One region of the Actinoplanes oblitus genome, then DNA from elsewhere that is predicted to be linked to it. Evidence: predicted binding sites of a transcription regulator. Region 1 holds the regulator's gene; the other holds the start of a gene.
The links. The regulator HspR, encoded in region 1, represses chaperone genes until heat shock. The targets are predictions, from matches to a motif close to TTGAGTNNNNNNNACTCAA.

Region 1 (3,409 bases):
GCCCGCGACCTGCATCCCGACCGCAACCCCGACAACAAGGAGGCGGAGGAGAAGTTCAAGGCCGCGTCCGAGGCGTACGACGTGCTGGCCGACGACAAGAAGCGCAAAGAGTACGACGAGATGCGCTCCCTGTTCGGCTCCGGTGCGTTCCGCCGGGGCGCCGGCCGGCCCGGTGGCGGTGCCCAGTTCGACCCGTCCGACCTGTTCGGTGGTTTCACCGGGGCCGGTGCGGCGGGTGGCGGGGCGGACCGCCGGTTCGGCGGCACCGGGTTCTCCGACATCTTCAGCTCGATCTTCTCCGGCGGCGGTGGCGCCAGCCCGGCCGGGCGACGTGGCCCGCAGCGCGGTCGCGACGTGGAGACCGAGGTGACACTGGACTTCGCGCAGGCCGTGCGGGGCACCACGCTGCCGCTGACCCTGCGCACCCCGGGTGCCTGCGACACCTGCCGCGGCTCCGGGGCCAAGCCGGGCACCATCCCGCGCTCCTGCGCGAAATGCCACGGTACCGGCCTGGTCTCCAGCAACCAGGGCTCGTTCAGCTTCTCCGAGCCGTGCCGCGAGTGTCAGGGCTCGGGCAGCATCGTCGACGAGAAGTGCCCGGAGTGTCGTGGCACCGGCGGCGTGACCAAGACCCGGACGATCAACGTGCGCTTCCCGGCCGGTGTCGCCGACGGGCAGCGGATCCGGCTCAGCGGCCGGGGCGAGCCGGGCGATCGGGGTGGCCCGGCCGGTGACCTGTACGTGCAGGTCAAGGTGCGTCCCGACGAGCTGTTCGGGCGCAGCGGCGACGACCTCACGCTGACCGTCCCGATCAGCGTGGCCGAGGCCGTGCTCGGCACCGACCTGCGGGTGCCCACCCTGGACAACCCGGTGACGCTGCGAGTGCCGGCCGGTACACCGAGCGGCCGCAAGCTGCGGGCCCGGGGCAAGGGCGTGGTCCGCAAGGAGGGCCAGGCGGGCGACCTGATCGTCACGGTCGAGGTGCAGATCCCGTCCGGGGTGACCGGCGAGGCCCGGGACGCGCTGGAGAAATTCGCGAAACTCACCCCGCCCGCGGGGCGGGAACGGCTCGAAGCGCGCGTGCGCAAGACCGGCTAGAGACCCTCCGGAGGTGGCACATGTATGAGGAGATCCACGTCTCGGTCGAACAGGCCTCCGACGCGAAGGTCCTGATCATCTCCGTGGCGGCCCGGCTGGCCGGGATGCACCCACAGACGCTGCGCCAGTACGACCGGCTCGGCCTGGTGCAGCCGGGTCGTGCCGGTGGTGGCGGCCGGCGATACAGCGAACGAGACGTGGCGCTGCTCCGCGAGGTGCAGCGGCTGAGCCAGGAGGACGGGGTCAACCTGGCCGGCATCAAGCGGATCATCGGCCTCGAGCAGATGGCCGGCGACCTGCAGCAGCGGGTCGCCGAGCTCGAACAGCAGCTGGCCGACGCCTACGCCCGGATCGCCCAGCTGGAGGCGATGAACCCGTACGCGGGCCGCGGTGACCTGGTCCGCCAGGAGAACCACTCCACAGCACTGGTGGTCTGGCGTCCGCGCCGCCCCGCGGACAGATAGCAACGGCGGCCCCCAGATGAGGGGCCGCCGTTACGACACGTAGTTACCTGTTGATTACCGCCGGTTGAAAAGGCCGAGCCGGCGCGGGTTGCGCACCAGGCCGCCCTCCATCCAGTCGTGGTGGTCGAACAGCTCCGGCCGGGTCATCAGGACCCGGGTGTTGTGCGCCCAGATCTGCATCGGCTCGTCGCCGACCTCCTCGGCGCGCTCCACCCATTTCTTGAGCCGCCGCCTGCGCTGGTTGCTCGCATTCTGCCGGACACCGTCCGCCGCGTAGATGTACATGCAGTGCTGCGCGAACCGCCGGGCCGGGCACTGCCGGTCCATGGCCAGCTCGAACAGCGTCGGGCCGAGCACGTCGCCGGAGATCAGCAGATCCCAGTCACGTGGCATCGTGCTCAGCGGCACCGACTCGGGGTGATAGGCCCACGCCTCCATCTCACCCGGCTTGGGATCGACGGGGTTCTGGAACCCCAGGAAAGTCGCCTCACGCACGCTCAACGCCGCCGCCTCATTCATCCGTTCGCGCGCGATCCGGGTCACATCCGCCGTCGCGCGTGTCGAACGTCCCAATACACAGAGTTGTCGCGGCGCAACGGTAGCGCGATCAACGAGTGAACGGAAGTGTCAACAGTTCACATTCAGATACTGGACAGTAACTTTCGGCGGGGGCGCCTGTTACCCGGCTCACTCGGCGCTGGGCAGGGGTTTTGTCGTCGGCCGCCGCGCCGCCATCCGCCGGCGAATCAGGTTCCTGAACCAGGCATAGTCGGCGAGCCGGGCCAGCATCGGTCCGCAGACCACCGTGATCAACACGTAGGCGGTGGCGAGCGGCGCGAGCTTCGGCTCCACCCCGGAGGCGACCGCGAGTCCGGCGATCACCACCGAGAACTCGCCGCGCGGGGTGAGCGCCAGCCCGGCCCGTAGCCGGCCGGGCAGCGCGATCCCGGCCCGCCGGGCGGCCAGATACCCGGTGGCCACCTTGGTCAGCATGGTGAGCACCGCCAGGCCCAGCGCCGGGAGCAGCACCGGCGGCATGTCGGCCGGGTCGGTGGAGAGCCCGAAGAAGACGAAGAACACCGCCGCGAACAGGTCCCGCAGCGGCGACAGCATCTCGGTGGCGTGGTGCGCGACCGGCCCGGAGAGCGCGATGCCGACCAGGAACGCGCCGACCGCCTCGGAAACCTTGAGCTCGGCGGCCACCCCGGCCACGAACAGGGTCAGCCCGAGAACGCTGAGCAGCAGCGCCTCCGGGTCCTTCACCGACATGAACCGGCTGATCGTGCCGCCGTACCGGATCGCCACCACCAGCACCGCGATCACCGTGACCACCGCGACGGCGAGCGTACTGAGCCCGCCCAGCAGGCCCACCCCGGCCAGCACCGCCGTCGCGATCGGCAGGTAGAACGCCATCGCCAGGTCCTCGATGACCAGCACCGAGAGGATCACCGGGGTCTCCCGGTTGCCGAGCCGGCCCAGGTCGCCGAGCACCTTGGCGATCACCCCGGAGGACGAGACCCAGGTGATCCCGGCGAGCACCAGCGCCGCCTTCAGATCCCAGCCCAGCAGGACCGCGAACAGTGCCCCGGGCAGCGCGTTGAGCAGCATGTCGAGGACACCCGCCGGTGCTGCCGAGCGCAGGTTGCCGACCAGCTCGTCGGCCGAGTACTCCAAGCCCAGCATGACCAGGAGCAGGATCACCCCGATCTGGGCGCCGATCGCGATGAAGTCCTCGCTGGCCGAGAGCGGGACCAGCCCGCCGCGCCCGAAGAACAGCCCGGCCAGCAGGTAGAGCGGGATCGGCGACAGCCCGAACCGGCGGCCCGCGCGGCCCAGCATCCCGAGGC
Region 2 (3,409 bases), 4.6 Mb from region 1:
TCAGCTCCATCCGGTCGAACAGCGCCTGCGGGATCGTCTCCAGGACGTTCGCGGTGGCGATGAAGAGCACGTCGGACAGGTCCAGGTCGAGATCGAGGTAGTGGTCGCGGAAGGTGTGGTTCTGCGCCGGGTCGAGCACCTCCAGCAGTGCCGCCGCGGGGTCGCCGCGGTAGTCGCTGCCGACCTTGTCCACCTCGTCGAGCAGCACCACCGGGTTCATCGAGCCGGCCTCCCGGATGGCGCGCACGATCCGGCCGGGCAGGGCGCCGACGTAGGTCCGGCGGTGTCCGCGGATCTCCGCCTCGTCGCGGACGCCGCCGAGGGCGACCCGGACGAACTTGCGGCCGAGGGTCCGGGCGACCGACTCGCCGAGCGAGGTCTTGCCGACGCCGGGCGGGCCGGCCAGCAGGATCACCGCGCCGGAGCCGCGGCCGCCGACGACGGACAGGCCGCGCTCCTCGCGGCGGGCGCGGATCCCGAGGTATTCGACGATCCGCTCCTTGACCTCGTCCAGGCCGTGGTGGTCGGCGTCCAGGACCGCGCGGGCCGCGCCGAGGTCGGTGGTGTCGGTGGTGCGCACCGTCCACGGCAGATCGAGCACCGTGTCCAGCCAGGTCCGGATCCAGCCGGCCTCCGGGTTCTGGTCGCCGGCGCGTTCCAGCTTGCCGACCTCGCCCAGCGCCGCCTCGCGGACCGCGTCGGGCAACTCGGCGGCCTCCACCCGGGCCCGGTAGTCGTCGTTGCCGTCCGGTTCGCCCTCGCCGAGCTCCTTGCGGATCGCCTTGAGCTGCTCGCGGAGCAGGTATTCGCGGTTGCGCTTCTCGACGGACTCGCGGACGTCCGCCTCGATGGTGTCGTTGACCTCGGACTCGGTCAAGAAGTCGCGGGTCCACTCGATCAGCAGCCGCAGCCGGGCCTCCACATCGGGTGTCTCCAGCAGCTCGCGTTTGCGGTCGTTGGACAGGTAGGGCGCCCAGCCGGCGGTGTCCGCCAGGTCGCCGGGATCGTCGATGGCGCTCACCGACTCGATCACCTGCCACGCCTCGCGGCGCTGCAGCACGTTGACCACCAGCTGCTTGTATTCGGCGGCGAGCTCGCGGGCGTGCTCACTCGGCGCGCCGATCGCGACCGGTTCGGCCTCCACCCAGAGCGCCGCGCCGGGACCGGTCACGCCGCTGCCGATGCGGGCGCGCACACCGGTCCGCAACACCGCGGCCGGGGCACCGCCGCGGGACTTGCCGACCTGCCGGACGCTGGCCACCACGCCGTGCGAGGCGTACCGATCCTCCAGGCGCGGCGCGATGAGCAGTTCCGAACCGGCCGAGGTGCGGGCCGCGTCGACGGCGGCCTGGGCGGCCTCGTCGAGTTCGATCGGGACGACCATGCCCGGAAGCAGAACGATGTCTTCTAGGAACAATACGGGGAGTCGCTTGCTGGTCACCCGGCACCTCCGAAAGTTGAGTCTGCCGTGCTCAACTAGAAAGATCCCCGCTCTCTTCCAGCGTTCACTGTCGGCGAAACCCCAGGATCAGAACCCGATTGGCGTACGCCCGCGTCAGCGCCCGGGCTCGGCTGGGTGCGCGGCCGATGAGCGGATGCGGGCTGCCCGGCTGGCGGGTAGCGTCCGACTGATGTTTGACCGATTCCGTCTCGATCGCGTGGACCTGGGTGAGGTCACACTGCGAGTCAGGTACGGAGGTGCCGGCTCGCCGGTAGTCCTGTTGCATGGTCATCCCCGGACCCATACGACCTGGCACGAGGTGGCTCCCAGACTGGCTGAGAGCCACCTCGTCGTGGCGCCCGACCTGCGCGGATACGGTGGATCGACGCTTCCGCAGGATGCGCCGGACCATGCGCAGTCGAGCAAGCGGGCGATGGCCCGCGACGTCGTACTACTGATGTCCCACCTCGGTCATGACCGATTCGCTGTGGTCGGGCACGATCGTGGGGCTCTGGTAGCGTTTCGCGCGGCCATGGACCACCCGGACGCGGTTTCGCACCTGGTTGTCATGGATGGGCTACCCGTCATTGAGCACCTTGAGCGAACGGACGCCGTCTTCGCCCGCACCTGGTGGCACTGGTGGTTCCTCGGGCAGACCGACATGCCCGCCGAACGCGTGATCTGCGCCGACCCGGACGCGTGGTATTCGACCCCCGAGCCCGCCGAGATGGGCAGCGGTAATCACGCTGATCTCTGGGAAGCCCTTCACAATCCGGCGGTCGTCCACGGAATGTGCGAGGACTACCGGGCCGGCCTGGGCATTGACCGTGAGCACGATGACGCCGACCGGGTGGCCAGACGGCAGGTCATGTGCCCGACATTGCTCCTGGAATCCGCTGACGACGACCTCGACATCCACGGCGATCCGGCCGCCATCTGGGCTCCGTGGCTCGCCCAACCACTTCAGCACCGCGTGATCGACAGCGGACACCACCAGGCCGAGCAGGCGCCGGGCTCGGTGGCCGAGTCGGTGCTCGAATTCCTTTCCCGCGGCAAGCCACCCCATTGAACCCGCCCACGCGCGTCACGCAGGGCCGTCCGTACGCTCGGCGGCCCGGGGCCGAGACTTTGCACGCCGGCTCGCGTCCGGGTCTGCTGCGATCCGCGCGTCTTCGGATGTCCGGCTGATCAGGCGGCAACGAGCTTGTGCAGGGCGGCCCGCCGACCATCCGCACGGGTGATCCGGCGGGTCATAAGGGTGATGTCTGCCCAGGTGATGTGGGCTTCGGAATGCTCCGGGAGGCGTTCGTAGTCTCGGGCGTTGCGCCGTGCACCCATCAGCCAGGACAGTGACCGCTCGACGATCCACCGGCGGGGCAGCACCTTGAAGCCGGCCTGGTCGCCGCGGACGACCCGCTGCCGTCACCGAGGCCAGCTACGCTCCCTGCCGGTAGGCGGGCCCGGTGCGTGTCGAGACCGAAGCGGAGCGCGCGTTATCTGCGGCGGATCCGGATATTCGTCAGGCTGGCTTATCGATATCGCCTTCCTTGCCCCTCGATGACGGGCCTGGCCTACGGGTAGCGTGCAGGCGGTGCTGGGCGAGCGCGACCCAGTGCGGTGTGCCGTAGGCGGCGACAAGGTCGCGCCGCGTGTGTCGCCATTGTTCCGCGGCGGGGGGTACGCCGATGGCGTGCAGGTATTCACGGTCGGCGAGGACGAAGTGGCGGCGGTACGGCAACAGCACCAATGTGTCATTGTCGGCGAGAAACGTCCTGGCCTGCAAATAGCTGGGAAACCAGTGGCTGAGCAGCCCGGTGCACCGTGGCGCATGCCAGAACGTGCCCAGGTCGTCGCCGATCTGCGCGCCGCCGCCGAGTACTTTCCGCGCCTGGTCCCAGCTGGCGAAGCCGGCGTTCTTGGCGACCAGGGTCAGGCAGTGCCGTAGACGCCAGTCGGTCACCGGCAACG

Region 2: lon (endopeptidase La) is a predicted target of HspR. The motif match lies at 1,458-1,476, and genes of this name have one in related genera.

The regions. Positions count from the first base shown of each region.
Region 1 covers NZ_CP126980.1:97,969-101,377, forward strand. The annotation lists gene dnaJ (molecular chaperone DnaJ) at 1-1,098, shown strand, start outside; gene Actob_RS00445 (heat shock protein transcriptional repressor HspR) at 1,119-1,562, shown strand; gene Actob_RS00450 (hypothetical protein) at 1,617-2,063, opposite strand; gene Actob_RS00455 (cation:proton antiporter) at 2,250-3,409, opposite strand, start outside.
Region 2 covers NZ_CP126980.1:4,691,933-4,695,341, reverse strand. The annotation lists gene lon (endopeptidase La) at 1-1,384, opposite strand, end outside; gene Actob_RS21075 (alpha/beta fold hydrolase) at 1,632-2,510, shown strand; partial or broken gene Actob_RS21070 (IS5-like element IS4811 family transposase) at 2,675-2,827, opposite strand; gene Actob_RS21065 (hypothetical protein) at 2,961-3,409, opposite strand, start outside.